4 regions of the Actinoplanes sp. HUAS TT8 genome follow, and region 2 is predicted to be linked to each of the others. Evidence: riboswitches for the same ligand, from Rfam matches in the RefSeq annotation. Region 2 holds a riboswitch; each other region holds the start of a gene.
The links. A riboswitch is a leader RNA that binds a small molecule or an ion and turns the genes downstream of it on or off. The one in region 2 is predicted to bind cyclic di-AMP.
Positions count from the first base shown of each region.

Region 1: it holds a riboswitch for cyclic di-AMP, as region 2 does, so the genes downstream of both, ACSHV8_RS35175 (NlpC/P60 family protein) here and ACSHV8_RS39360 (coiled-coil domain-containing protein) in region 2, are expected to answer to the same signal.
Region 3: it holds a riboswitch for cyclic di-AMP, as region 2 does, so the genes downstream of both, ACSHV8_RS32525 (C40 family peptidase) here and ACSHV8_RS39360 (coiled-coil domain-containing protein) in region 2, are expected to answer to the same signal.
Region 4: it holds a riboswitch for cyclic di-AMP, as region 2 does, so the genes downstream of both, ACSHV8_RS27390 (NlpC/P60 family protein) here and ACSHV8_RS39360 (coiled-coil domain-containing protein) in region 2, are expected to answer to the same signal.

Region 1 is NZ_CP195646.1:7,942,710-7,949,665, reverse strand. Features, by position in the region: gene ACSHV8_RS35190 (dTMP kinase) at 1-302, shown strand, start outside; gene ACSHV8_RS35185 (SDR family NAD(P)-dependent oxidoreductase) at 308-991, opposite strand; gene ACSHV8_RS35180 (sigma-70 family RNA polymerase sigma factor) at 1,551-2,552, shown strand; gene ACSHV8_RS35175 (NlpC/P60 family protein) at 2,638-3,609, opposite strand; cyclic di-AMP (ydaO/yuaA leader) riboswitch at 3,624-3,759, opposite strand; gene ACSHV8_RS35170 (DUF3817 domain-containing protein) at 3,961-4,278, opposite strand; gene ACSHV8_RS35165 (hypothetical protein) at 4,291-4,710, opposite strand; gene ACSHV8_RS35160 (DUF6158 family protein) at 4,797-5,048, shown strand; gene ACSHV8_RS35155 (DUF1360 domain-containing protein) at 5,080-5,595, shown strand; gene ACSHV8_RS35150 (ANTAR domain-containing protein) at 5,910-6,749, shown strand; gene ACSHV8_RS35145 (antibiotic biosynthesis monooxygenase family protein) at 6,876-6,956, opposite strand, start outside.
Region 2 is NZ_CP195646.1:8,852,166-8,859,121, reverse strand. Features, by position in the region: gene ACSHV8_RS39370 (glycoside hydrolase family 65 protein) at 1-547, shown strand, start outside; gene ACSHV8_RS39365 (coiled-coil domain-containing protein) at 621-1,658, opposite strand; cyclic di-AMP (ydaO/yuaA leader) riboswitch at 1,664-1,795, opposite strand; cyclic di-AMP (ydaO/yuaA leader) riboswitch at 2,005-2,141, shown strand; gene ACSHV8_RS39360 (coiled-coil domain-containing protein) at 2,148-3,185, shown strand; gene ACSHV8_RS39355 (ABC transporter ATP-binding protein) at 3,238-4,011, opposite strand; gene ACSHV8_RS39350 (ABC transporter permease) at 4,004-4,900, opposite strand; gene ACSHV8_RS39345 (TetR/AcrR family transcriptional regulator) at 5,089-5,694, shown strand; gene ACSHV8_RS39340 (Atu4866 domain-containing protein) at 5,761-6,123, shown strand; gene pnuC (nicotinamide riboside transporter PnuC) at 6,169-6,774, shown strand; gene ACSHV8_RS39330 (AAA family ATPase) at 6,771-6,956, shown strand, end outside.
Region 3 is NZ_CP195646.1:7,370,696-7,377,651, reverse strand. Features, by position in the region: gene ACSHV8_RS32535 (type 1 glutamine amidotransferase) at 1-157, opposite strand, end outside; gene ACSHV8_RS32530 (MurT ligase domain-containing protein) at 191-1,411, opposite strand; cyclic di-AMP (ydaO/yuaA leader) riboswitch at 1,825-2,011, shown strand; gene ACSHV8_RS32525 (C40 family peptidase) at 2,018-2,848, shown strand; gene mraZ (division/cell wall cluster transcriptional repressor MraZ) at 3,671-4,102, shown strand; gene rsmH (16S rRNA (cytosine(1402)-N(4))-methyltransferase RsmH) at 4,341-5,423, shown strand; gene ACSHV8_RS32510 (hypothetical protein) at 5,678-6,406, shown strand; gene ACSHV8_RS32505 (penicillin-binding transpeptidase domain-containing protein) at 6,528-6,956, shown strand, end outside.
Region 4 is NZ_CP195646.1:6,105,758-6,112,713, reverse strand. Features, by position in the region: gene ACSHV8_RS27405 (cytochrome ubiquinol oxidase subunit I) at 1-76, opposite strand, end outside; gene ACSHV8_RS27400 (BlaI/MecI/CopY family transcriptional regulator) at 153-503, shown strand; gene ACSHV8_RS27395 (M56 family metallopeptidase) at 500-1,417, shown strand; cyclic di-AMP (ydaO/yuaA leader) riboswitch at 1,531-1,665, shown strand; gene ACSHV8_RS27390 (NlpC/P60 family protein) at 1,681-2,652, shown strand; gene ACSHV8_RS27385 (MarR family winged helix-turn-helix transcriptional regulator) at 2,799-3,260, opposite strand; gene ACSHV8_RS27380 (epoxide hydrolase family protein) at 3,314-4,387, shown strand; gene ACSHV8_RS27375 (tetratricopeptide repeat protein) at 4,448-5,689, shown strand; gene ACSHV8_RS27370 (tetratricopeptide repeat protein) at 5,697-6,713, shown strand; gene ACSHV8_RS27365 (phosphatase PAP2 family protein) at 6,944-6,956, shown strand, end outside.

The sequences.
Region 1 (6,956 bases), 910 kb from region 2:
TCCTGGCCGTCGACCCGGCGGTGGCCCAGCAGCGGATCGTCCGCCGCGGCACCGACCACGAGTCGATGGAGTACCTGACCGCGGCCGACCGCGCGTACCGGTCGATGCCGGAGTTCTCGAACTTTGTCGTCATCGACGCGAATCGCTCACCGGAGGAGATCCGGTCCGCGATCGGCGCCGCCCTCACCCAGGCGGCCGTGCCGGCTCAGCGCCGGGTCCGCGTGCGAACCCTGGTGCTGGCCGGCGTGCCGGTGGTTGCCGGAGCCGCGGTTCTCGGCTGGCAACTCGCTGAGTCTCTCTGAGCGGGTCAGGCCTGGCCGTAAACGGGGATCCGGGCCCCGCTGATCGGCCCGGAGGCGTCCGAGGCCAGGAACAGGATCGTCTGCGCGATCGTGGCCGGGCTCACCCAGCGGCTCTGGTCGGCGTCCGCCATGGACACCCGGTTGGTCGGCGTGTCGATCACGCTGGGCAGCACCGTGTTGCAGCGCACGTGCTGCTTCTTGTATTCGGCAGCCACCGTGTCGGCGAACGCGAGCACCGCCGCCTTGGACGCGATGTACCCGGCCGCGCCGGGGAAGGGCGCGAGCGCGGCCCGGGACGAGACGCAGACCACCGAGCCGCCACCGGCCGCGACCAGGTGCGGCAGCGCGGCCGCGGTGGTCAGGTAGGTGGGACGCAGGTTGGCGGTGAACATCGCCTCGAACTCCTCGACCGGCGTGTCGGCGATCAGGCCGCCACCGCCGTACCCACCGACGAGATTGACCACCGCCGTTAGCGGGGCCTCGGGATCGCCGGCGGCGGCCGTCGCGGCAGCGGCGGCACCGGCCGGGTCGGTCAGGTCGGCCGGAACGGCGACGACACCGGCCGGCAGCCGGTCGACGGAGCCGGGACGGGCCGGGGCCACCACCCGCCACCCCGCGGCCAGGAACGCCGCGATGGTGGCGGAGCCGAGCCCGCCGGTGCCGCCCGTCACAAGAGCAGTGTTGGTCATGGGGAGATCCGAACAGGTTGTCACCCGGCCGTGGGTGTGCTTTTCCTCACTACCACGCCCCCCAGCGGCCCTCACGGGGAATGTCACCGCATCGGGGAACGTCACCCGTGCGGGCGAGTGAAAAGAGGCGTGGCGTGCCGCAGTGTGGCCGATGGTCCCGTTCGGCCGGCGCGGCCGGGTCGGACGCGATCAATTCGATGTTCGCGTTTGTTTCAGGCCTGTCGGCGACCGGTCGATGCTGCACGTGAACCCCAAGGGCGAACAAGCCGTAATACCGGGTGTCCGCACCAGGGTGACGAGCATCGCGGCGCCCAGGTGATGCCCGTCGCTGTGGACGATGAGAGGCCGATGGTGTTATGAGGCGCGGTACGGGTATCCGTCTATCCGCAAGACGGTCGCAGAGAGATCGCGCTCAGCTACCGCGCACTGGGCTCTCAGGTAAGACCCAGGCATTCGTGACACTTTCGATCAGCCGGCAGGAATCAGCGCAGGCAGCCATTTGTTGTGTAGATGTCAGCAACCGCAATGCACGAGCTGCGGACGTTACGGGAGAGGGCTGATGGACGCAGGTATTGCCCGTAACAGGGTTAGTGACGGCAATGAGGGGACCGTGGGCAACGTGGAGAAGAACACCGTGATGCGTACCGACCAGGTTGCCGAGGAGCGCGACCTCGTCGGAGTCTACCTGCACGAAATCTCCCGGACGCCGCTGTTGGACGCCGCGCGTGAGGTCGAGCTCTCCAAGTCGATCGAGGCGGGCCTCTACGCCGAGCACCTGCTCGAGCAGGGCGAGGCGCGTCGTGGCATCAGCCGGGAAGAGCTCGAGCGGATCGTCGCCGAGGGCAGCAAGGCAAAAGACCTGTTCATCCGGGCCAACCTTCGGCTGGTCGTCTCCATCGCCCGCCGCTACGTGCGCTCCGGCATGCCGATGCTCGACCTGATCCAGGAGGGCAACACCGGCCTGGTCCGCGCCGTCGAGAAGTTCGACTACGAGCGCGGCTACAAGTTCTCGACGTACGCGACGTGGTGGGTCCGCCAGGCCATCAGCCGGGCGATCGCCCAGCAGGAGCGCACCGTGCGCCTCCCCGTGCACCTGGTCGAGGACGTCAACCGGATGCGTAACGTCACCCGCCAGCTCGTCCGCGAGCTCGGCGGCGACCCGGAGCCGGAGCAGATCGCGGCCGCCCTGGGCGTGACCGTGGAGCGGGTCAACGAGCTGACCCGCTGGGCCCAGGACACCGTGTCCCTGGACACCCCGGTCGGCGACGACGGCGACACCAACCTCGGTGACCTGGTCGCCGACAGCGACGCCCCGTCGCCCGAGGAGATCGTGCTGAGCGCACTGGAGCGCCAGCGCATCGAGGGCCTGCTGAACCACCTGGACGACCGCTCGGCCGGCATCATGCGGGCGCGGTACGGCCTGGAGGACGGCCGCGAGCACTCGCTGACCGAGGTGGCCTCGCGCTTCTCGCTCAGCCGGGAGCGGATCCGCCAGCTGGAGATCCAGGCGCTGGGCCGGCTGCGTGAGCTGGCCCGGGCCGAGGGCCTGCAGGCCGCCTGATCCACCGACAGAACTTCTGATCGACCGACAGCACGAAGAAGGCCGGTACCCCCGAGGGGCACCGGCCTTCTGCTTGTCCGCGGTGTTACAGAACCCGGCCGTATCCGTCCGGGGTCATGATGTTGATGCTGCGATGCAGGACGTCCCGCCCGGCCGACGGCGCGTCGATGATCATGCCGTCGCCGACGTAGATCGCCACGTGCCCGCCGCTGCGGTAGTACACCAGGTCACCGGGCTGGAGCTTGCTCTTGTCGGTGAAGAACTGGGCGTACGGTTTGTTCTTCTGCTGCGCGGCGCTGTGCGGCAGCGTGTGGCCGGCCTTGGCCCACGCGGCCATGGTCAGACCCGAGCAGTCGTACGAGTTCGGGCCGGCGTCGCCGAAACCGTACGGCTTGCCGATCTGCTTGAACGCGAAGGTCACCGCGACACCGGCGTCACCCGAGATGGTGGGGATGGGACCGGTGTAGGACCCCGAGTTCTCGGTGGCGCTGCCGTAGAGGTCCTCACGCATGTCGTACAGCTTCTTGAGGTCCTTCTTGATCTTCGTGGTCTGGGCGTCCAGCTCCTTGGACTGCAGCGTCTGCTTGGTCTGCTGCGTCTTGAGAGCCGTCTGCCGGTCCGTGAAGGTCTGCGTGGTCTCGGTGAAGGCGTCGATGTCCTGCTGGTTCGACCGGCTGAGCTGCTCGAGGTAGCTCATCCGCTGCAGGAGATCCTTCTGGTTGCTGCTGAGCAGGATCTCCGCCGGCCCGACCGGTCCCGTCATGTACGACGAGGTGGCGATCTTCTGCATGCGGGCGGAGGCCTGGGTGAGCGCCGCCTGGGCGGGCTTCAGCGAGGCGTTCAGCTTGGTGATGTCGCCCTGGGTCTTCTTCAGGGCGATCTTGCTGTTGTTGTATGCCTCGGTGACGTCCTCGAGCTTGTTGGAAGCGGTGGTGATCTGCTTCTCCAGCTCGGCCTTGGACGGGGCCGCGTGCGCGGCGGTAGCTCCCGACGTGGTGATCGCCAACGCGGTCAGCGCGACCACCAGCGCCCGGAGCCTGGTACGGGGGTGTGGCACTGGTCAGGGGCCCTTCTTCCGCTTCTGGCCGCCTACCGGGTTAGCTGACGGGTTCGGGCTCGGAAGACTGGCCCTACCGCTCACAACGCGGATTCACCCCAGGAAGTGGTTCCCCGGTTCGCGGCGGCACCGGCCCGGGGGATGGGCCGAGCGCCGCCCATGATTCGGCGGCGTTGGCCGGCGCCACGGCAGGTTTGTGGCTGCGGACCGAACCAACCGCATCAACTTATCGGGGTAGAAAACAAAATCAAGTACTGGCCGAGTGAAATTTGGCAATAGTCGGTCTTGCGAACTTAATCCCGATAACCGGCTGTCATTCGGCCCGCGCTGAGCGTTATTTAGATGAGCTTTTCAGCGGGCGGCGGCGAGTTCCGCATTCGGAACCCAGCGGCGCGTGACCCGGCGCTCGGCCCAGAACGAGAAGAACGGAATGGTGCCCGCGAGCATCACGATGATCATCCGGCGGAACGGCCAGCGCGCCCGGCGCGACAGGTCGAACGTGAGGAGCAGATAGATCATGTAGAGGAAGCCGTGCAGCGGGCCGATCACCGCGACCACCGTGTCGTTGTCGCCGATGTACTTCAGCGGCATGCCGACCAGCACGAGAACGACCAGGAACACGCCGACGATCCAGGCGATGATCCGATAGCGGGTGAGGGCGCCCTGCACGGGGGGATCTCCTTATTTCTTGGCGGTGCGGTAATCGGCCGGGCGGGCGCCGGGGTGCTCGGCCAGCCAGGCCAGATAGTCGTTGTAGGCCTGAAGCTCGGAGTCGGACTCGGCCGACGCGGCCGGCCGCACGGCGACCCGGACCGGGCGGCCCAGGGTGACCGGCGCCTGCGGATCGTGGACCACGGGCTCCTCGACGGCGGGCTCCTCGCCCGCCGGGTCGGACTTGCGGCGGAACAGCTGGATCTCCCGGATCCAGATGAACACCACGAAACCGGCGAAGACCGGCCACTCGAACATGTAACCCCAGCTGAGGGAGTTGCCCCCGGTCGCCCGGCTGAACTGCCACCACCCGAGCCCCAGACAACCCGCGGTCAGCACCAGCGCCAGGACGTGCCGGGCGATCCACGCCGGAGTCCACAGCCCTTTCATGCCCACGAGACTACCGGCGGGTTTGGTGATCGCCCGCACGGGCAAGCGTCAACACACGGACCTCGAATCGCAAGCGGAGGCGCACCATGGCGGACGCTCGATCCTCGACCGGCGCGACAGCCGACTTCGGCACCGGCGTCGACCCCGCGGTACTGGCCGACGACGACCTGTTCCGCGAACTGGCCAGCCTGCATCGAACCCGGCTGGAGACGCTGCGCCACGGGCCGGACGCGGCGCTGGAGAACCACTTCCGGCGCACCGCGGAACTGGAGACCGAGTACATGGCCCGCTTCCCCGGGCGCGAGGTCGACCCGGAAAGGCTCACCCAGGCGTTCTGACCCTCGCCTCGCCGAAGGGACCCCCCCACACATGTCCACCCTGCAGGAGAAGGCCGCCGCGGTGGCCCGCGCCTACGCGCCCCACGACCACCGGCCGCTCGGCGGCTACCTGGCCGCGATGGGGGCGTTCGGCGCACTCGCGGCCAGCCTGGCCGCGGCCGCCCGGCTCACCGGCCGGCCCGTCCCCGAACGCCCGGCCGTCGCCGACGTGGTGCTGATCTCCCTGGCCACCCACAAGCTCAGCCGCCTGATCGCCAAGGACTCGGTGACCAGCCCGCTGCGGGCGCCGTTCACCCGCTACACCGAGCCGGCCGGGGCGGCCGAGCTCAACGAGGAGGTCAGGGACTCCGGCAGCGGCCTCAAGCACGGCATCGGCGAACTCATCACCTGCCCGTTCTGCCTGGCCGCGTGGGTGGCCACCGGGCTCACCGGCGGGCTCGTGCTGGCCCCCCGGCTGACCCGGCTGGTGGCCACCGCGCTGACCGCCACCGCCGCCTCGGACTTCCTGCAGATGGCCTACTCCATAGCGAAGGAGAAGGCCGAGTGACGAGCGTTTGACTGTTAGTCAGGTCACAATCACTGCCGGAATCAGGGGCGGGTGCCGAAGGTTATCTACGGATGCCGGTGTGCCCAGTGTCCCCGGGCCTCACCCATCGCCTGCATGGAATACCGTTCGGCTGGAGCCATGCTGAGCCACTCGCCGCGAGGCGACCTGCACACCGGCATCTACTTCGTTCGGCCCCCGGGAACTCCCGGGGGCCGAAACTGTATTCAGGCGCCGATCGGGTTTAAACGGACAACACCCCCCGATCGGGGCACCGAACCGAGCCGTCTCCGGATCGACATGGCAGTATCCGTCGGGTGTCAGTACCGCAACGTCGCGTACCGGCCGCGCAGCGCGGCACCCGGATCCGCCGTCGCACCACCTCCGGTGGGGTGACCGCCCCCGGCCAGGCCCGCCGGCTCGTCGCCGCGGGCCGCCCCCGGCACACCAGCGCCGCCCTGCTCGGCGTCCACGGGCCCCACCCGGTCGAACTGGCCGGGCTGCTGCACGAGGTCACCGTGCGGATCCTGACCGCCGACACGGTCGCCCAGGCCCTCGACCGGCTCGCCGCGCTGGCCGCCGGCGCGCTGCCCGGCACCGTCCGCTGCACGGTCGCCCTGATCACCGAAGGTGGCCCGGTCACCGTCGCCGCCGCCGGCACCGCCGGCGAGACCTCCGACACTTTGCAGTACGCCGAGGGCAACGGCCCCGGCCTCGAAGCCGCCCGCACCCGCACCCTCATCACATCGGCCGACCTCGGCGCCGACGACCGCTGGCCGGAACTGGCCCGGGCCGCCCGCGCCGACGGGATCGGAGCAGTCGTCGCCGTCCCGCTCGACGTCCGGCGGCACGCGGTCGGCGCGCTCAGCATCAGCCTGGGCCGGCGCGGCGAAGCCGGCCCGGACCTGCTGCTCACCGCCATGGCCATCGCCGGCCAGGCCGAAGTGCTGCTCGGCGAACTGCACCGGCGCGAAGCCCTGACCGAAGGCGCGGCCGTCGACCGGGCGGTCGGCGTGATCATCGCGCAGCGGGGCTGCGGCGTGCAGGAGGCCTACCGGATCCTGCACGACTCGGCCCAGCGGCTCGGCCTGGACCGGATGACGGTCGCGGAACGCCTGGTCGCCGCAGCGGCCCGGGACCGTCAAACGAGTTCGTAGGTTATCCACACCAGCGGGTTGTCCACAGGCCATCCACATGATCTTGGCCGTCGGCGGGACAATGGTCGTGGGCTGCCCCCTCGGGAGGGTGGGGGCTGATTTTTTTCGGGGGAGGCCTCGGGAGGGTTACTTCGTGACCTCTTGGATGACCTCGAACTCCAGGAGGCTGGCGCCGGTGGCGACCGGCTTGGCGCGCTCGCCGGAGTG
Region 2 (6,956 bases):
CCCGGAGGAGAAGGTCCGCAACTTCGCCTACTACGACGCCCGCACCGTCCGCGACTCGTCGTTGTCGGCGTGTATCCAGGCGGTGATGGCAGCCGAGACCGGGCACCTCGAACTGGCCCACGACTATCTGGGCGAGGCCGCCCTGATGGACCTGCACGACCTGCACCAGAACGCCCGCGACGGCGTCCACGTCGCGTCCCTCGCCGGATCCTGGATCGCCCTGGTCGCCGGCCTCGGCGGCATGCGCGACTTCAACGGACAACTCGCGTTCGCACCGCGACTGCCCAGCCGGATCAACAACCTCGACTTCTCGCTGCTCTGGCACGGCCTGCGCCTACGAGTCAACGTCACCGCCGACGAGGTCACCTACTCGCTGCGCAACGGCGGCGGCTCGGCCCGACTCACCCTGCTGCACCACGGCAAAGAAATCGAAGTGACCCAGGTCCGCCCGGTGACCATGCCGATTCCGTCGGCCGGTCCGGTCGGTCCCTCGCCGACGCAGCCCGCGGGCCGCGCTCCGGTCCGCCGGGCCACCCCGCATCCATGATTTCTTCGCGTACGGCGTGAAAAAAGCCCCCGGTCCACGCGGACCGGGGGCTTTCTCGTGCTGTCGTCGAGCGCTACAGCAGCGACACGTGCACGTGGTCGGTGTGGTCGCTCGGACCGTGGTAGGCGTGCCAGTTGCCGGTCGCCGGGAACCAGATCTGCTTGTACCAGATCACGTAGTAGATCCCGAGCCGGTCGGCGTTGCGTACCAGGAACGCGGTGAGGTCGTTCCCATACCGCATCATGTCGTCGTTGTGCGCCACCGAGAAGCCGCTGTTCTGCAGGGACCAGTCGCAGGCCCGGCCCTTGGGATGCTCGAACGGACCGCCGTTGCGATGGCAGCCGACGAACCGGTTGAACCCGGCCTTCTTCACCTCCTGATAGAGGTGCAGGGTGCGCTTGGTGATGCAGCCGTCGGTCGTCGGGTCGTCCTGGTTGCAGGACTCCGGCGAGAAGCCGCCCTCGGAGTTGCGCGGTGCCGGCGCCGCGACCTTGGAGACCGCGTCGACGAAACCGTTGGTGATCGTCTTGTTGATGCCGGTCCCGCCGCCGAGCAGTTCGAGCTGGCCCTCGGCCGAGTCGTGCTGCTTCTGCTGGATCGTGAGCTGGGTCTTCTGGTTCTTGACCTCGGCGTCGATCTTCGCCTTGCTGTCGTTGATCGTCGCCAGCGCCGTGTTCAGCTCGTTCAGCTTCGCGTCGTGAAGCTTGTTGATCTCCTCCAGGGAGACCGCCTTGGCGATGAAGTCGGACGAGTCGTTGGCCTGGAGCAGGAAGCTCAGGCTGTTCAGCGTGCCGAACTCGTACTGCTGCCGGGCGATCGCGTTGACCTCGGGGATCAGCGCGTCCCGCGTCTTCTCGGCAGCGGCCTTCTTGACGTTCAGAGCGGCCTGGTTCTTCACCGAGGTCGCGTAGGCGGCCTTGGCGTTGACGAACCGGCGGTTGGTCGTCTCGAGTTGCGCGGAGAGGTCATCGCTGTCGTCACCCTCCGCGGGGGTCGACGAGCTGCCGCTGGGTGCGGCCTGTGCCGGCGTGACCGGTGCCACGAACATCGCGGTGGCGGCCACAAGCGGCGCCAGGGCAAGTATCAGCCACCGGCGGGGACGTGCGGTCATCAACAATCCTTCCTAGTCACCGCCGACCGAGTTAGCTGACGGGTTCGGGACGGAAGCTATCCCTACCGCATTACGCGGATTCACCCCAACTACCTGGTTCCCCGGCTCACCTTTCGGCGATTGGGCGGCGGCCTGCCGGCAACTCGGGGGCGGTGCCGTCCTGGCAGGACCGGCGGCCAGTTTACCTGAGATATCACGCGGTATCAGGACCGGAGAAACCGTCAAAACCGTTACCTGTTAACGACTTTCCGTAATGGTGTCACCAGTGGTGACCGGGCCGTAGCAATGGGTACGAGAACTGTCGATTCCTCGATCGAGTGGGTATGGTCGGTCCCGGTTCCCATCCAGGGAACCGCCGCCTAATCGCAACAACGAGCGAGCCGGGGATCCACGTTTCCTCCGGGGTGAATCCGCGACAGCGGTAGGGATTTCCTTCGTCCCGAACCCGTCAGCTAACCCGGCCGGCGGCCGACGGAAGGAAACAAGCCAGTGCAGCATGTGACTGCGCGGCGACGATGGGTGGCGGTTCTCGCGCTGCTGGTCGCCGCATGCGCGATAGTCGGCGCCGGCGCGCCGGCCTCCGCGGCACCCCGGCCCCTCGCCGCCCCCGGGGAGTCCGGCGACGACGGTGAGGGCGGTTCCAAGTCCCTGCTCGACAAACTCGACGAGGCCTCCAAGGGTTACGTCACGGCCAAGACCAAACTGCAGACGTCCAAGACGCAGCAGACCAAGCTGGCCGCGACGCTCAAAGAGCTCGACGCCGCGATCGGCCCCCAGCAGAAATCCCTGAACATGTACGCCGTGCAGGCCTACACGATGGGCCGGCTCGGGCCGCTGAGCGCGCTGCTCAGCGCCGACACCACCGAAGGCTTCCTGGACCGGGCCCAGCTGCTGACCACCGTGGCCGAGCGGCAGAACCAGGCCGTCTCCGACCTGCGGACCACCCGGGACAATCAGGTCAAGGCCAAGACCGCGATCGACGCGACCATCGTCGACCAGCAGCGGCAGGTGAACGTGATGGCCGCCCGCAAGACGCAGGCCGAGCAGGCGCTCAAGGAAGCGAACCAGGGCAGCGACTCCGGTGACGACTCGGGCAGCTCCGGCGGCAGCACGGACGCGTCCAAGCCCTCCGGCAGCCTCTCCGGCGGCTGCACCGTGGATGATCCGACCACCACCGGCTGCATCACCCCGCGCCTGAACTTCGCGTTGAAGCAGGCCCAGGCGGCCGGCTTCAACCACTACGTGGCCTGCTTCCGGCATCAGAACAGCGGGGAACACCCGAAGGGCCGGGCCTGCGACTTCGCCGCCGACAAGGGCGGCTTCGGCGGGGTGGCGACCGGCAGCAGCAAGACGTACGGCACGAACCTGGCCAACTACTTCATCCACAACGCGGACACGCTCGGCGTGCTCTACGTGATCTGGTTCAAACGGATCTGGCTGCCGAGCAGCGGCTGGAAGTCCTACTCGGGTGCGGGCGGGACGCCGTCGACCGACCATACGAATCACGTACATCTGTCAGTGACCTGATACGCAAGAAGCCCGGGCCGACGGCCCGGGCTTCTTGCTTCGTCGTGAGGACCTACTTCTTCATGTAGGTCTCGTACTCCTTGAGCACTTCCTCGGTGTCGCCGTCGGCGCGGATCTCGCCGGACTCCAGCCAGATCACCCGCTCGCAGGTGTCCCGGATCGACTGCTCGCTGTGGCTGACCAGGAACACCGTGCCGGCGTCCTTGCGCAGCTCGCGGACCCGCGCCTCGCTGCGGCGGCGGAACTTGGCGTCACCGGTGGCCAGCGCCTCGTCGATCAGCAGCACGTCGTGCTTCTTGGCCGCGGCGATCGCGAAGCGCAGCCGGGCCCCCATGCCGGACGAGTACGTCCGCATCGGCAGCGAGGCGAAGTCGCCGCGCTCGTTGATGCCGGAGAACTCGATGATCGAGGCCGCCTTCTCCTTGACCTCGGCCGGGCTCATGCCCATGGCCAGGCAGCCCAGCTCGACGTTGCGCTCGCCGGACAGGTCGTTCATCAGGGCGGCGTTGACGCCCAGCAGCGACGGCTGGCCGGAGGCGTAGATCGCGCCCTGGGCCACCGGCAGCAGACCGGCGACCGCGCGCAGCAGGGTCGACTTGCCCGAGCCGTTGCTGCCGATCAGGCCGATCGCCTCACCCTTGTAGGCGACGAAGCTGACGCCCTTGACCGCGTGCACCTCGCGCACGTTGGCCGAGTTGGTCTTGGTCACGAGCCGCTTGAGAGCCGAGAGCGGGCTGACCTGGTTCGCCCCGATCGCTCCGACGATCTTGTAGACGATGTGCGCGTTGTCCGCGATGACGGTCGGGACCTTCTCGATGTCAGCCACGGCCGTAGCCCTTCTCTCCGCGCCAGAAGTAGAGGAAGCCGCCGATGCTCACGACCACGGCCCAGATGGCGGCCTCGGTCCACAGGAGCTGCGGGCTGCCGGCCAGCTTGACGTTCTCCATCAGCGAGTGCCGGTAGAGCTCGATGAAGACCAGCATCGGGTTCGCCTCGATCAGGTGCAGCTTCCATCCGTGCAGGTGATCGGTGAACCGGGTGACCGGGTAGAGCACGGCCGACGCGTACATCCAGAAGCGCATGATGAACGGGATCAGCTGCTTGATGTCGCGCATCTTGGAACCCAGCCGGGCGAAGAAGAGCGCCAGGCCGACGTTGAACAGCGACTGCAGCAGCAGCGCCGGGAGGACCAGCAGCCACGTCAGGTCGGGCCGCTCACCGGTGAAGAGCACGATGACCAGCAGCACACCGAGCGCGGTGACGAAGTTGCGGATCTCCACCAGGGCGGTCGACAGGGGCAGGCTGCCCCGCGGGAAGTGCAGCGCCCGGATCAGGCCGAGGTTTCCGGTGATCGCGTTGGCGCCCTGACCGACGATGGTCTGCGAGAAACCGAACACGAAAACACCGATACAGAGGTACGCGATGAAGTTCGTGCTGTTCGCGCCGGTGCCGATGATGACACCGAAGATGATGTAGTACACGAACGCGTTCAGGGCCGGGGTGAGAACCTGCCACAGCGTGCCCAGGTGCGTCGTGCCCAGCGCGGAGACCGTCTTGGCCTTGGCGTGCGCGGTGATGAAGTGCCGGTAACCCCACAACTGGGTGAGGTACTCCAACGGTCCGACCAGCCGTCCGGAAGAGGTGAGGCCGTGCCGCTGCGCGAGTTCCTTGAGCGGAATCGCGGGAGCGGTATCGGCAACCGCTGTCTCTGGCATGGGGTGGTGCTCCGATCTCGTCTGCCGGTACGAGGCGGCGGACTCCGGTGATTCGCCTTCAAGCACAGGTAGAAGCATGACAGGCGTCCGCCGACGCCGATGGAACGGGTTCGTATCGACGTCGGAGGGAACGGTATCCGACGTCGCGGCGGGACGCAACCGTTACGTCGTAGCGCTATAGTCACCGTGTGGCGACAGTGAAGCGCGCACCGGCCGGAGCGGCGGTGCTCCGAAATGACATCACCGTGGCGATTCGTAACGCGGTCATGAGCGAGCTGGCAGAGGTCGGTTACGGCCGTCTGTCCATCGAAGCCGTGGCCCGCCGTGCCGGAGTCGGCAAAACGGCGATCTACCGGCGGTGGAGCAACAAGCTGGAGATGGTACTTGAGATCATCACCGATGTCGCCGGGCGGAAGGTGCCGGTGCCCGACACCGGCAGTTTCGCCGGCGACCTCGACCTGCTGATGATGATCGTCAGCCGGGCGCTGCAGCATCGGGTCGCGTCGCAGATCATCCCCGACCTGATGGCCGAGGCCGCCCGCAACCCGCAGATCGCCGAGACCCTGCAACGGGTGCTCCGGCTCCACCAGCAGTCGGTCGGGGAGAAGCTGGTCGGCCAGGCGATCACCCGTGGTGAGCTGCCCGAAGGCACCGATCCGGACGTCGCGGTGGACCTGATCCTCGGCCCGCTGTACTGGCGTCTCGCGGTGTCCCGGCAGCCGGTCACCGACGACTACCTGGAGAAGCTGGCGGCGGCCGTGCTCGGCTCGCTGAAGGGGGGATCGGCCACCTAGGTCGCTCCTCAGACGCAACTACGACATTCCTCGCGGTGGCCGACGTGCGGGCCGAACGAAATGGGCATGCACTCCAGCCCCCCGCACGTCGACACCACGATCCTGGACGCCGCCGCGATGCTCGCCATCGCCATGGGCCGCACCTCCGACATGTCGCTCGGCATGGCCCCGAAGCGCCCCGAGGTGATCACCGGGGCGGCGGTCGTGGGCGCGTGGCGCAGCCCCGACGGCGCGATCAAACTGCAGATCAAGACCGATGGGACGTACGACGGTGAGGTCGCCGGCCGGCGCAAGCGACCGCACGGGACGTACCGGATCGACGGCGCCTCGGTCGTGCTGCACGACGACACGTCCGGGCTGAAGACGCCGGTCACGCTCGTGCACGAGGGCGAGCTGGAGATGGCCGGGCACCGGCTGCTCCCGGAATAGCCGCGGCTCCTTCTCCTCGCCCCCGAGGTCAGCGATGCTGTGACCGTGATCGATTGGTTGAACGGCACCGCGCTGACCGCCTTCGGGGTCGCGACCACCTGGGCCGAGGTGCTCGGTTTCGTCACCGGCCTGCTCAACGTCGGTCTGCTGGTCCGGCAGCACATCCTCAACTGGCCCCTGGGCATCCTCAACGTCCTGCTGCTGATGCTGGTCTTCGGCACGGCCGGCCTCTACGCGGACATGGGCCTGCAGGTCGTCTACGTGATCCTGGGGTTCTACGGCTGGTGGGCCTGGCTCTACGGCGGCGCGGACCGGACCCACCTGGTGGTGCGGCGCACGACCCGGGCCGAGTGGCTGGGACAGGCCGTGGCCGGGGCGCTGCTGACCGGTGGACTGTGGCTGTTCCTGGACCGGCTGACCGGGTCGACGGTGCCGCTGGCGGATGCGCTGACGACCGCTTTGTCGCTGCTGGCGACGTACGGTCAGACGCGCAAACTGGTGGAGAACTGGTGGTTGTGGATCATCGCCGATGTGATCTACATCCCTCTCTACGGCTACAAGGGCCTCTGGTTGACCGCGATCCTCTATGTGGCGTTCCTCACTCTCTGCGTGCTCGGACTCCGTTCGTGGCGTAAGGCGGTGATCGCGTGACGTTCGGTCACGGACTGGTGGTCGGCAAGTTCTACCCACCGCACGCGGGCCACCACGCGCTGATCGAAGCGGCCGCCAGGGCCTGCGACCGGGTGACCGTGGTGGTCGCGCCGTCGTCGCGGGAGAGCATCCCCCTCCAAGCGCGGCTGGAGTGGCTGCGCGAGGCGCACGGGCCGCGCGTG
Region 3 (6,956 bases), 1.5 Mb from region 2:
TGGTGGGCATCTGCATGTCCGAGCGGACCTCGTAGGTCTCCACCGGGATGCCGCGAGCGGCCGCCCGGTGCGCCAGGATCAGCATGTTGCCCCGGTCGCCGTAGGTCGACAGCAGATCGGGGTAGATCCACACGATCCGCAGCGTGCTGTCGTTCATGCTCGAGACCTCTGTTTCCCGGTGCGGAACTGCTCAGTTGACACGGTCGAGTCCCGCTCGGATGTCCTGGAACGCCGTGTAGTTGGCGATCACCTCGAGACGGCCCGGCGGCACCTGCGCCAGCGCCTCGTCGAAGGTGTGTACGTGCTGGAACGGAACCTGGTTCACCTGGAGGCGGACGGCCAGGTCGAACGCCCGGTCGCCGGTGATCAGCACCGGACGGTCCCGCAGCGGGGCGAAGTCGACATCCCACAGCCAGGACGTGTCCAGCCCGTCGGGGTCCCGCGCGTTGATCGAGAGCAGGGTCGGCGCCTGGTCGGCCATGTCGAACGCTTCGAGCCAGCTCGCCGGGTTCTTCGCCAGGAGCAGGCGGATGTTGCGCCCGTCGCGGTCGACCTGCGCATACCGCCCGGCGATGGACGTCACCCGGGAGAGCCGGGGCAGCGCCTCGATCGGACGAACGCCGAACTCACCGGCGACCGCGAGCGCGGTGGCCGCGTTACCCAGATTGACCTTGCCCGGCAGCTGCAGCTTGACCAGGTGCCAGTCGCCGCGCGGGTCGATGACGCCGTCCTCCTCCACCACCCACTGGGGGGTGGGGCGGCGCAGCGGGCAGCCGGTGCACCACCAGTCGCCGTTGGCCCGCTCGATCGGATGGCCGCTCTCCGGGCAGACGAACGAGTCGTCGTGCCAGCGCTGGCCGGCGCTGAACCAGGTGCTCTGCGGGCTGGAGCTCGCGGCCCAGACGACCATCGGGTCGTCCGCGTTGGCCACCACCCGGATCTCGGGGTGGCCGGCCAGCGCGGTCTTCCACAGCTGCGCCATCATCGCCACCTCCTTCGCCCGGTCCAGCTGGTCGCGGGAGAGGTTGAGCAGCGCGACCACCTTGGGGCGGGTGGCCTGGATCACCTGCGGCAGGTAGTGCTCGTCGGTCTCCAGCACCGCGAACGGGGTGTGCCCCTCCTTGGCCAGCGCCGAGGTGTGGCCGGTGGGCATGTTCGCCCCGTACCCGTTGGTGGCGACCCGGCCGAGCACCCCGAGCGCGGCCGCGGTGAGCCGTGTCGTGGTGGTCTTGCCGTTGGTGCCGGAGACCAGCGCGACGGCGCGGCCGGACGCGAGGTGGGCCAGGAGGTCGGGGTCGATCTTGAGGCCGATCCAGCCGCCGATCACCGAACCGTCGCCGCGACCCGCGGCCCTGGAGAGCGCGGCCGCGGTCTTCGACGCGGTGGTCGCGACTATGGCCCGTAATGGCATCTTCCCGTCCGTCACGCCAGCGAGGGTACCGGACCCGGGGGTTACGTCGAGTTGCCGGAAGGCCTGGATCACCGGACCGGTCCGGGTGGGCCGTACGGCTTACCCCGTTTGCGCCGCTGCCTAACGATTCGCGGCCACCAATGGGTTACCACCTGAGAAATTGTGTGTTCTGGTTCACTGGGGACGATCAACTTTGCGTGTTCAGGTGAGTTCGTAGAGTCACGGCATTTGTCTCGCGGAGATAACAAACCGGACACAGGCCAATGTGCCAACTACTTAGAGTGACGATTTCGCACCTGACGATCATGAGGGAATTCAGGTACCAAGGATTCCGCCGGCGGCAACCGCTCGCCGGTCGCGCTCAACCGGTTCACGCCGAGCCCTGCCCCGGACCGGTGGACGCGACCATGTGAAGTACCAGAAAGCTGACCAGGCATTCGGGGGCAGGGACGGGGAACCCAGATTTCCGGTCCGGACCCGCGTCGTCCCACCCGACGGCGCATCAGGTCCCGGACCTTGGGGTGAAGCCACCGCGGTGGCCGGGCAAGCCTTCCCGCCCGAACCCGACAGCTAACCTCGCAGGCGTGCCGGAGGGATTTCCTAACCGTGCACGAGCACAGTTCGGGCCGCCACCGCGCGGTCCGCAATCGGCGCCTCACCGGCGCCACCACCGCCGCGCTGTCCCTGGGTCTTTGCCTGTGTGCCGGCCAGTTGCTGGCATCGGCACCCGCCCTGGCAGCGACCACGACGACCCCGGTCATCTCCACCACGGCGGCGAAGGCGGCCGCCAAGGTGAAGCCCACCCTGACCACCCGGGTCAGCGTTCGCACCATCGCGTGGGGCAACAGCACCAGGATCACCGCCAAGGCCGTCGACCCGCGGACCGGCAAGGCGGCCAAGGGCACCATCCGGCTGCAGGCCTACGTCAACGGCAAGTGGGTTCTCTACGCGAAGAAGACCGTTCCCAGCAGTGGTACGGTCACCTTCTCCACCTCGCCGAAGACGACCATCTGGCTGCGGACGCTCTTCACCGGCGCCGGGTACACCTCGACGTCCCACCAGGCGAAGATCACCGTGAAGACCAGCGGTGCCAAGGTCCTCGCCGAGGCGAAGAAGCACACCGGCGCGCTGTACAAGTTCGCCGCGGCCGGGCCGAGCCGGTTCGACTGCTCGGGCTTCACCCAGTACGTCTACAAGAAGGCGGCCGGGAAGAAGCTGCCGCACAAGGCGGACGGCCAGCAGGACTACGGCAAGGCGGTCAGCAAGTCGAGCAAGAAGGTCGGCGACCTGATCATCTTCCGGTCCGGGTCGTACGGGTACCACGCCGGCATCTACGCCGGTGGCGGCTACATGTACGACTCCCCGCACACCGGGGCCCGGGTCGGCAAGCACAAGATCTACGGCAGTAACTACGTCGTACGTCGTCTGACGGCGTGACGTCGTCCGCCGGGCTCGTCGGCGGGATCCGGCTGCTGGGGATCTCGGTCGATGCGAGTGCTCGGCGGACAGCACCAAGTAAGTAAGGAAGCACCGCCAGTGGGGCGTGACCCGATCCGGGTCACGCCCCACTGGCGTTCGTGCTGTCCGGAGGTGGTCCGCGGCGGCGGGAGAGTCGCGGGGGCGGGGGAGTCGCGGGGGCGGGGGAGTCGCGGGGGCGGGGGAGTCGCGGGGGCGGGGGAGTCGCGGGGGCGAGGGAGTCGCGGGGGCGAGAGAGCCGCGGGGGCGGGGGAGTCGCGACGGTGGGCGGGCCGCGGGCGGCGGGGGAGCCGCGGGGATCGGCGCCCGGTGGCCGGGGCGGGCCGCGCGGATCGGCGCCCGGGGTCGCGCGGTGAGAGGGGCCACAGGGGCCGGAGGTGCTTGTGGAGGCTCGGGACGGTCCACATTCGGCCGCCCGGAGGCTCCACTTTCCTCCCCGGGGGGCCTCCACTTTCCTCCCCGCGGCGCGGGCGACCACTCCACCGACGAGGTTTTGACCGTTTTGCGCCGGACTTATCGACCCTCGTGCGCCTGATGTCGGAAACCGGACCTGGTGGATCATGCTGAACCCCTCCACTTCGACCCACCCCCTGTGAACTGGGATTACGTCCGCGAAAACAGTTCGCGAGCAGCCGCTTTCGGGTTGCAGGTGGAGGGAAGTGGAGTAGAGTGGGGCCCAGTGGCAGGACCGAGGAATCCGACCGAGAGCCTGCCGGCCCGAGTTGACAGACGGCCCGCTTCCTCCGCGAAGGAGCGGCTGTCCCGGCAAAGGGGTGGGGGCCGATGTTCCTCGGCACGCACACCCCTCGGCTGGACGAGAAGGGCCGGCTGATCCTCCCGGCGAAATTCCGCGACGAGTTGGCGGGAGGTGTCGTGATCACGAAGGGGCAGGAGCGCTGTCTTTACGTGTTCCCGATGCCGGAGTTCACTCGTCTCGCCGGTCAGTTGCGCGAGGCGCCGGTGACCAACAAGGCCGCCCGGGCTTACAGCCGGGTGTTCTTCGCCAGCGCGCACGACGAGGTCCCCGACAAACAGGGCCGGGTCACCATCCCCGCACACCTGCGGGAGTACGCGAGTCTCGGCCGGGATCTCGTGGTGATCGGGGCCAGCACCAGGGTCGAGATCTGGGACAAGCAGTCCTGGGACGACTACCTCTCGGCGAGCGAGGAAGAGTTCGCCGACATCGAGGAGGGGGTGCTGCCCGGCGGACTGTAGGGCGTGGCACTCGGTGGGCCGCTGGGAGTGCGGTCCGGACGCCACTGCTGCCGTACTGCGAGATCTCCAGCCGCTCCCGCTCCTGGCGCCTCTTCCCCGGCGCCAGGCGCGTGTCCGGCGCCGGGTCACACCGGCGTGCGGGACAGAGCGGATGGGGATCTGGCGGTACGGACGGGCGCCGGGCCGGCACGGACAGCTTTTCAGGTAACAACCGAGTGATACGCGAACGGGTGGGTCAATGGGGGTCGACATGGGGGAGCCGCGCGGCACGCACGTTCCGGTGCTGCTGGAACGCTGCCTCGAGCTGCTCGGCCCGGCTCTGGCCCGGCCCGGCGCGGTGCACGTCGACTTCACGCTGGGCCTGGGCGGCCACGCCGAGGCGGTCCTGGAGCGCTTCCCGGACGCCGTCCTGATCGGACTGGACCGGGACACCGAGGCGCTCGCCCACTCGCGGCACCGCCTGGAGCGGTTCGCCGGGCGGATCCACCTGGTGCACGCGGTCTACCACGAGCTGCCCCGGGTGCTCGCCGAGCTGGAGATCCCGGCGATCGACAGCGGCCTGTTCGACCTCGGCGTCTCCTCGTTGCAGTTGGACGAGGCCGACCGCGGTTTCGCCTACGCGCAGGACGCTCCGCTGGACATGCGCATGGACCAGTCCCGCGGAATGACCGCGGAAGAGGTCGTCAACACGTACGAGCCGGGTGAGCTGGTGCGCATCCTCCGGCAGTACGGCGAGGAGAAGTTCGCCCCGCGGGTCGTCTCGTTGATCGTGCGGGAGCGGGCGAAGGCCCGGATCGTCTCGACCGCCCGGCTGGCGGAGCTCATTAAAGACGCTATTCCGGCCGCCGCGCGGCGAACGGGTGGAAATCCCGCGAAAAGGTCGTTCCAGGCACTACGCATTGAGGTCAACGGCGAGCTCGACGTGCTCGAATCGGCGGTTCCCGCTGCTTTGGACGCGTTGTCGCCCGGCGGGCGACTTGTGGTGATGAGTTATCAATCACTTGAGGACCGAATCGTGAAGCGTGCGCTCACCAAGCGGGCACGTAGCACCGGGCCGATCGACCTGCCGGTCGAACTGCCCGGAACCGGTCCGACGCTGCGGCTGCTGACCAGGGGGTCGGAACTGCCCAGCGAGGCGGAGGTGGCGGAGAACCCGCGGGCGGCTTCGGTGAAGCTGCGCGCGGTGGAACGGATCGACGAGAGGCAGCAAGGGGCGACCCAGCCCACCGGGACCGGCCGCGAGCGGCCCCGGACGGCGGGGAACGGCGGGGGACAGGGGCGGCGACGCCCGGGGCCGAAGGAGGGGGAGGGGGAAGCATGAGCGAGCGAACCGAAGCGCCGCGGTCGGGGGGCCGCACGGCGCAACCGCGGTCCACTGCCGGGGCGCGGGGGCGCGGGGCGAGCCGCGATGCCGGAACCGAGGGGACTGGCACCCGGGGGGTGCGCCAGGCCGGCACGCGCGGTTCCGAGAAGCGCGAAGCAAGCACGCGGGGTTCCGAGAAGCGCGAGACGAGCCTGCGGGGTTCGGAAAAGCGCGAAGCAAGCACGCGGGGTTCCGAGAAGCGCGAGCTCGGCATGCGCGAGACCGGCATGCGGGACAACGGGAAGCGCTCGGCCGGGGCACGCGGTGCCGACACGCGCCGGTCCGGGATGCGGAGCGACGAGGGACGCGCGCCGGCCGGGCTGCGGGTCGAGGGCGACATCGAGGTGCGGATCGAGGGCACCGCGGCCCGGCGGCTGGACACCGCCGAGGCTCCGGCTCCGGTTCTGCCCCGGTTGCGGGTCGCGCCGCCGCTGCCGATCCGGGCGCCGCGCCCGACGTTCGCGGCCGGCCTGATCGTGCTGGTCCTGGTCGGTGTGGTCGGCATCCTGCTGGTCAACACGAAGACCATGGAGCAGTCGTTCCAGCTCGACGCGCTGCGCAAGAACCAGGCGAGCCTGGACGAGCAGCAGCAGGAGTTGCAGCAGCAGCTGAACCAGGTGAGCAGCCCGGGCAACCTGGCCGCCGCCGCGCGCCGGCTGGGCCTGGTCCCGGCCGAGAACCCGGCGATGATCCGGCTGCCCGACGGCAAGATCATCCGGACACCGACGCCGGGCAAGGGTGCCACCTCGGTGACCGCCCAGGAGGCGCTGACCACCGACGGCACCGGTGCCCCAGCCGCAACGAACACCACCGGCACCACGGGCCAGGGCACCACGGGCCAGGGCACGACGGGCCAGGGGACCACGGGCCAGAACAGCACGGGTCAGAGCACCACCGGTCAGAACAGCGCCGACCAGAACGCTGTGGGAACGGGGCAGTAAAGCCGTGTCGCCGCGAGCCGACGACGAGACACCGCGCCGGGGCAATTCGCCCCGGCGCGATCCGTCCCGTGCCGTCCCCGCCGAGGGGAACGACGAGCCCGAGCGCCGGGGTTTCTCCGGCATCGGGGAGGCGCGGGCCTACACCCCGCGGGGCCGCACGGTGGCCGAGCGCGGCCGCTCCCCGCGGACCGGGCGCACCGCCGATCCGTTCCGGCCCGCGTTGCAGGTGGTCGAGGGCGGCGAGAGCCCCCGATCACGGCAGCGCGGCGGCCGGCCTCCGGAACCCCGCGAGCGCGCGGAACGGACCACGGAGAAGCGCGAGCGCGCCGAGCGGACCACGGAGAAGCGCGAGCGCGCGGAGAAGACCGCCGAGAAGCGCGAACCCCAGAAGCGGGAGCCGCAGCGGCGCGAGCCGCAGAAACGGTCCCGTCCCGCCGAGGAGAAGGACGATTCGCGCGTACGGCGTAGCACCGTTCCCTCCCGCGGCGCCCCTCCCCGCCGTACCTCCAAGCCGGAACCCGGACCACGGCGGACCGCAAGCGAACGCAGC
Region 4 (6,956 bases), 2.7 Mb from region 2:
TCGACAGCGGCACGAACAGGTAGTGATAGATCGTCACGACCGCGAACTGCAGCCGGGTCAGGTCGAGCACGTCCATCGGGTGTCCCCCTCTACGACTCTTCGTAGTAGATACTACGAGACGTAGTACGACCGGCCCTAGTAGGATGGGTCACATGGCACTTGGCGGTCTCGAACGTGAGGTCATGGACCAGTTGTGGGCGTCTCATGTCCCTTTGACGGTCCGGCAGGTCTATCTCGGCATACTCGCCGACCGTGATCTGGCGTACACGACGGTGATGACCGTGCTCGACCGGCTGGCGAAGAAGAAACTCGTCGTCCGGACGATGGAGGACCGCGCCTACAAGTACGCCCCCGCGCAGTCCCGCGAGGAGATGACCGCCGCTCTGATGTTCGACGCGCTCAACGGCACTCCCGATCAGGACGCCGCGCTGGCATACTTCCTCGGTCAGCTGCCCCCCGGCGCGATCCGAGCCGCCCTGGACGCCACACCGAAAGAGACGTGACCGCACTTCTTCTAGGAGCCCTCGGGCTGACCCTCTCGCTGGTCGTCCCGGGCATCCTGGCCGGCGCCCGCTGGCCCGACCGTGCGCCGGTGGCCGCCGTCCTGCTCTGGCAGGCGCTCACCCTCGCCGGGGTGCTGTGCGCGCTCGGCGTGGTGCTGGCCGCGCCCGAGGAGTTGACCCGGGCGGCCGGCGCCGACCATCCGTGGGTGGTCGCGTCCCTGGTCTTCTCCCTGGCGGTGGCGGCCACGATCGTGATCCGTCTGCTGATCTCCCTGATCAAGGTTTCGGTACGGGCGAGGGCCCGGCGCGAGCGGCACCGGATGCTGGCCGACCTGCTCGACCGCGCGGAACGTCACCAGGAGCTGGGCGGTGGCGAGGTCCGGGTACTCGACGGCGCGCTGCCCCTGGCCTACTGCGTGCCCGGCCGCGAGCCGCGGGTCGTGCTCAGCGACGCGGTGCTGCGGATCCTGGACCGGGAGCAGGTGGACGCGGTGCTCGCCCACGAGCAGGCGCACCTGCGGCACCGGCACGAGCTGGTGATGGAGTCGTTCACCGCGTTCTATCAGGCGGTGCCGCGCCCGCTGCGGTCCCGGGCGCCGCTCGACGCGGTGCATCTGCTGCTGGAGATGGTCTCCGACGACGCCGCCCGCCGCCGCACGGGCCCGGCCCCGCTGCGCGCCGCGCTGGCCCGGTTGTCGGACGCCGTCCCCCTCGCGGAGGAGGCGCCGGCCGACCCGGCGGGTGAATCCCGCCGTCGCCGGCTTGACCGTCTTGCCGGACCGGCACCCCGTTCGACCGGTCTGTCGGTGGTCGCCGGAATCGCCGCGACCGGCCTGCTGGTGTTACCCACGGTGATCCTGATCGTGCCCTGGCTGGCGCAAGCCCTGGACGCGTGGCCGTTCCGCTCACTGTGAGTGCCGGAGGAAGTGCGGGTAGTTTCATCGTCGAGGCGCGCTTCATTTGCCCGCATGATCCGAGTACGGTGGTCCCCGGTTCGGCAGCCCCCCATCGTCCAACCGGCCGATCTGACGAGCCACCGCCTAATCGCCGCGAGGCGAGCCGGGGACCCAGGTTCCTCCGGGGTGAAGCCGTGACCTCGCGGCCGGGCGTGCTTCCCGCCCGAACCCGTCAGCTAACCCGGTCGGCGGCCGAGTGGAAGAAAGGACAACGCACCTACGTGAAACGGATAGGCGCGCGGGGTGTGCTGCGCGGTCTGCTCTGCGCCGTCATCGCTGCCGGGTTTGTTGTCAACGGACCTGCCGTCGCCCATGCCGATCCGACGTCGGACGTCGAATCCCAGATCGACAAGCAGTGGAACGAGCTCGAGCCCGTCATCGAGGACTTCAACGACGTGCACGGGAAGCTGCTCAAGCTGCAGAAACAGCAGAAGCAGCTGAGCACGACGCTCGCGCCGCTGCAGAAGAAGGTCGACGCGGCTCTGGGCGAAGTGCGCAACATGGCGACTGATGCCTACATGCAGGGTCCGCCGACCGCCGTCGGCGCGATCCTGAGCGGTTCGCCGACCAGCCTGACCGAGAAGCTGTCCCTTCTCGAGCAGCTGGCCGCCAACCGGCAGGCCTCGGTCAGCGACGTCGTGAAGCTCCGCGACAAGTACGCCGCTGACAAGGCCAAGGTGGACGCCCTGGCCACCGAGATCGCCACCCGGGACACCGACCTCAAGACCAAGAAGACGGCGATCGAGAAACAGATCGCCTCCCTTCAGAAGCTGCGACAGACGTCGTACGACGGGTCGGACGACGGGCCGTACAAGACCGGGCTGTGCCCGGCCGAGTACACCAACGACAAGGGCGGCCGCGCGGCGCAGAGGGCGTGCGACCTCGTCGGCAAGCCTTACGTCTTCGGTTCCGAGGGCCCGAACAGCTACGACTGCTCAGGCCTGACGAAAGCGGCCTGGGCGGCCGTCGGTGTGCACCTCGAGCACTACACGAAGGATCAGTGGACCGAGGGCAAATCGGTCAGCCGGAGCGAGTTGAAGCCAGGTGACCTGGTCTTCTACTACTCCGACGTGCACCATGTCGCCATTTACATCGGTAAGGGCATGGTGGTGCACGCACCGCACACGGGCGACTTCGTGCGGATGGCCACCATCGACCGCGGTCCCATCGCCGGCTATCGCCGGCCGGGCTGAGCCCACTCACGGTAGAAAGGCCGCTTCCGGTTCGCCGGGGGCGGCCTTTTTGCACCCCGAATTCCCGCGTACGCGGTGAAAGCCCCGCCTGCCATCGTCGCGGCCCCCTTCCCGGTCGATCGGACACCCGGGATGCTTCCAGGGGCCTACGACATTTTCGGGGCCGCCTCGGTGCTCGGCGTGACCGAGCCCACACTCCGGTGGTGGTCGAGGAGCCGGCGCAGCAGCGTGACCAGCTGCTCCCGCTCGGCCGGCGACAGCGGCTCCAGTAGCTCCTCCTGCACCTGAGCGGCCCGGACGGTCAGCTCCCGCGCTCGCGCCCGGCCGTCGTCGGTGATCGTGATGACGTTGCGCCGCCGGTCGGCCGGGTCGGGGGAGCGGACCACGAACCCGCCGGTCTCCAGTTCGTTGAGCGCGCCGACCAGGTCGCTGAGGTGGATGAGGGTGCGCCGCCCCAGGTCGGCCTGACTGGCCGGCCCCTCGGTGGCCAGCGAGTCGAGCAGCCGCAGGTGATAGCCCCGCGCCCCGGCCGCCGCGAACCCGTCGCCGACCAGCCGGTGGGCGTGCGCGGCGGTCTGGGTGAGCAGCCAGCTGGGTAGGTGATCCATGTGTCGACGATAACATTGGACGGATTAACGTTAGTCGGACTAACGTTATCCCTATGAACGAATTCCGGCTTCACCTTCCGCAGTCCGACCTCGACGACCTGGCCGACCGGCTGGCGCGCACCCGCTGGCCCGACGAGCTGCCCGACGCCGGTGACGAGTACGGCATTCCCCTGGCCCGGGTGCGCGCGCTCGCCGAGCGGTGGCAGCGGTTCGACTGGCGTGGACACGAGGCGGAGCTCAACTCGTACGCCCAATTCGTCTTTGACGTTGATGGCGACCGCGTCCACTTCCTGCATCTGCGCAACCCGGACCCGAAGGCGCTGCCCGTCGTGCTCACCCACGGCTGGCCCGGCTCGACCGTCGAGTTCCTGGACGTGGTGGGGCGGCTCGCCGAGCACTTCCACGTCGTCGTCCCGGCGATTCCCGGTTTCGGGCTGTCCGGGCCGACCACCCGGCGCGGCTGGAGCCAGCGGCGGGTCGCCGAGACGTGGGCGCGGCTGATGGGCGAGCTGGGCTATCGGCGCTACGGGGCGCAGGGCGGCGACTGGGGGTCCGGCATCTCCCGCCACCTGGCCGGTGTCGCCCCGGAGAGCGTCGTCGGCGTGCACGTCAACTACCTGCCCACGCCCGGTTCTCCGGAGGGGCTGTCCGAGTCGGATCAGGCACGGCTGGCCCGGACCATGGAGCTGGCGAAGAATCGGCATCCGCATCAGATGCAGTTCGCCACCGGCCCGCAGACGCCGGCCTACGCGTTCACCGACTCGCCCACCGGTCTGCTCGCCTTCTGGGCGGACAAGTTCGACCGCTGGTCCGATCCGGCCACGCCGGTGCCGGACGACCGGATTCTGGCCGACGTGGCCCATCACTGGTTCCACCGGACCGCCGGATCATCCGCCCGGCTGGTCCGGGAGAGCGGGGTGAACGTGCCGGTGACCTGCACCGCACCGCTCGGCGTGGCGGTCCTGCCGGGTGACATCACCCAGTCGATCCGGCCGTTCGTGGAGAGGCAGTACGACGTCCGGCACTGGACCGAATTCCCTCGTGGCGGGCACTTCGCCGCGCTGGAGGTGCCGGACCTGTTCGCCGACGACGTGATCACGTTCTTCCGCACGCTGACCGGGCGTTGAGAGCCGCCGGGGGCCGGGCGAGCGGTCGCGTCACGGGCAACGCGGGCATAATCGCGTTTCATGAGCGACGCCTTGATCGACAGCCTGACCGCGGCGGTGCAGGCCCGCCCTGACGACCTGCCGTTGCGGCTGCACCTGGCCGAGTTGCTGGTCGCCGCCGGCCGGGGCGCCGAGGCGATCGAGCACGCCGCTCAGGTGTTGAGCCGTGAGCCCGGCAACGACGCGGCCCGGGCCCTGATGGTCTCCGCGCTGGCGCCGCCGGCCGCTCGGAAGGCGGAACCGGCCGAGGCCGCGGAGAAGCCGAAGGCGCAGGCCGCGAACGTGGACTGGGCGGCCATGGAGCAGGAGTTCGGCGACGTCGTGCCGCCGCGCTTCGCCAAGGCGGGCGACGAGCACGAGCCGGTGACCGGTCACGAGGACCGGTCGTTCGACGTCGAACGCTCCACCGTCACCCTCGCCGACGTCGGGGGCATGACCGAGGTCAAGAAACGACTTGAGGTCTCCTTCCTCGGCCCGCTGCGCAACCCGAAACTGCGCAGCCTGTTCGGCAAGAGCCTGCGCGGTGGCCTGCTGCTCTACGGCCCGCCCGGCTGCGGGAAGACGTTCCTGGCGCGGGCCGTCGCCGGGGAGATGGGGGCGGCGTTCATCTCGCTGTCGATCACCGACGTCCTGAACATGTGGATCGGCAGCTCGGAGCGCAACCTGCACGACCTGTTCGAGTCGGCGCGCGGCCACGCCCCGTGCGTGCTGTTCCTCGACGAGATCGACGCGCTCGGGCACAAGCGCAGCCAGCTGAACTCGTCGGCGATGCGTACCGTCGTGAACCAGCTGCTCACCGAGCTGGACGGGGTGCAGGGCGGCAACGAGGGCGTCTTCGTGCTGGCGGCGACGAACGCGCCGTGGGACGTCGACGGCGCGCTGCGGCGGCCGGGCCGGCTCGACCGTACCGTCCTCGTGCTGCCCCCGGACGGCCCGGCGCGCGCCTCCATCATCGAGTACCACCTGCGGGACCGCCCGGTCGCCGGCATCGATCTGGAGGCGGTCGCCGCCGCGACCGAGAACTTCTCCGGCGCCGACCTCGCGCACCTGTGCGAGACCGCCGCCGAGTACGCGATGCGCGACTCCATCACGACCGGCGAGATCCGCATGATCAACCAGGCCGACATGCTCGGCGCGGCCCGCGAGGTCCGCCCGTCCACCGACGCCTGGTTCACCACCGCCCGCAACGTCGCCATGTTCGCCAACCAGAGCGGCGAATACGACGACCTGGCCGCGTACCTCAAGAAGCGCAAGTCCCGGTGACGGCCCGGTGACCGCGGCGTCACGCGCGCGGCTCCTGGCCGAACTGGGCCGTTACGACCAGGCCGAGGCCGAACTGCGCCTCGGCCTGCTGGCCCGCCCCGGCGATCCGGACCTGCTGGCGCTGCTCTCCGCGGTCCTCCGGCTGGCCGGGCGTCCCGACGACGCCCTCGCCGCCGCGGACGCCGCGATCCAGGCGGGACCCGGATCCGCCGGGGCCCACGCGGAACGAGCCGAAAATCTCATTGCCCTATCCCGTACGCGGGAAGCGGTCGAAGCCGCGAGCGAGGCGGCGCGTCTGCGTCCGGGCGAACCGGAAGTCCACCGGGTCCTGGCCCGGGCCCATGCCGCGGGCCGGGAGTTCGGCCGCGCCCGCACCGCGGCCCGGCAGGCCCTGGCGTTCGACCCGCGCTCGGTGCCCAGCCTGCTCACCCTGGCCGAGGTCGAACGCATCGCCGGTCGCCGCCGGGCCGCCGCGCGAGCCACCCGGGCGGCGCTGGCCGAAGACCCGGAACATCCCGGCGGACGCTGGCTGATCGCCCTGCTCAACGCCGAGCGCCTGCACGTCGGCGCGGCCATGCGCGGCCTTCGCGAACTGGCCGCCGACCACCCGGACCGGCTGCGCGCCGAGGCGCTCGCCTGGCCGATCCTGGGCGTGCTGGCCGGGCTGCGGCGCGGACTCGCGGTCGGCCTGCCGCTGACGCTCGCGGTGCGCCTGGCGACGCCCTGGTGGAGCCTCGCGGGCCTGTTCTCGCAGGGGATCGCCCTGGTCGTGGCCGTGGTCGTGGTGTCCTTCACGGCCCGCGTGCTGCTGCCGGCGGGCCGCATGCCGTGGCGGTGCCTGGCGCTGCTGCCACGGCGCGCGGTGGTCACCGAGCTGGTCGCGGCGGGCGTGTCGGTCCCGCTTCTCCTCTGGTACGGCCTCAGCGCCGCGTGGCCGCCGCTCGCCCTGGCCGCACTCGCCGTCGGCGTCCTGATCATTTCGGGAACGTTACGGGTGCGGGTTACATCACTAAACCCGCGCTAAAACTTGCCCATGTGGCAAGATCGCCGGATGCTGTGCGTCATGGTTCATTCAAGCTCCGCTTGACCCGTCGTCATCCCGCAGACATGCTCTTCGGGTTTCCGCAGGTCAGCGCCGGTGTTGCGATTAATCACTAGAGTGGCGCCGGTGTCACGTGATGTGGCCATTTTTAGCTTTTTATCGCGCTGGCGCGCCTTCCCCCGCACGCCGGCCGGCTCATCGAGGAGCGTGCCGTGAGCGTCGACG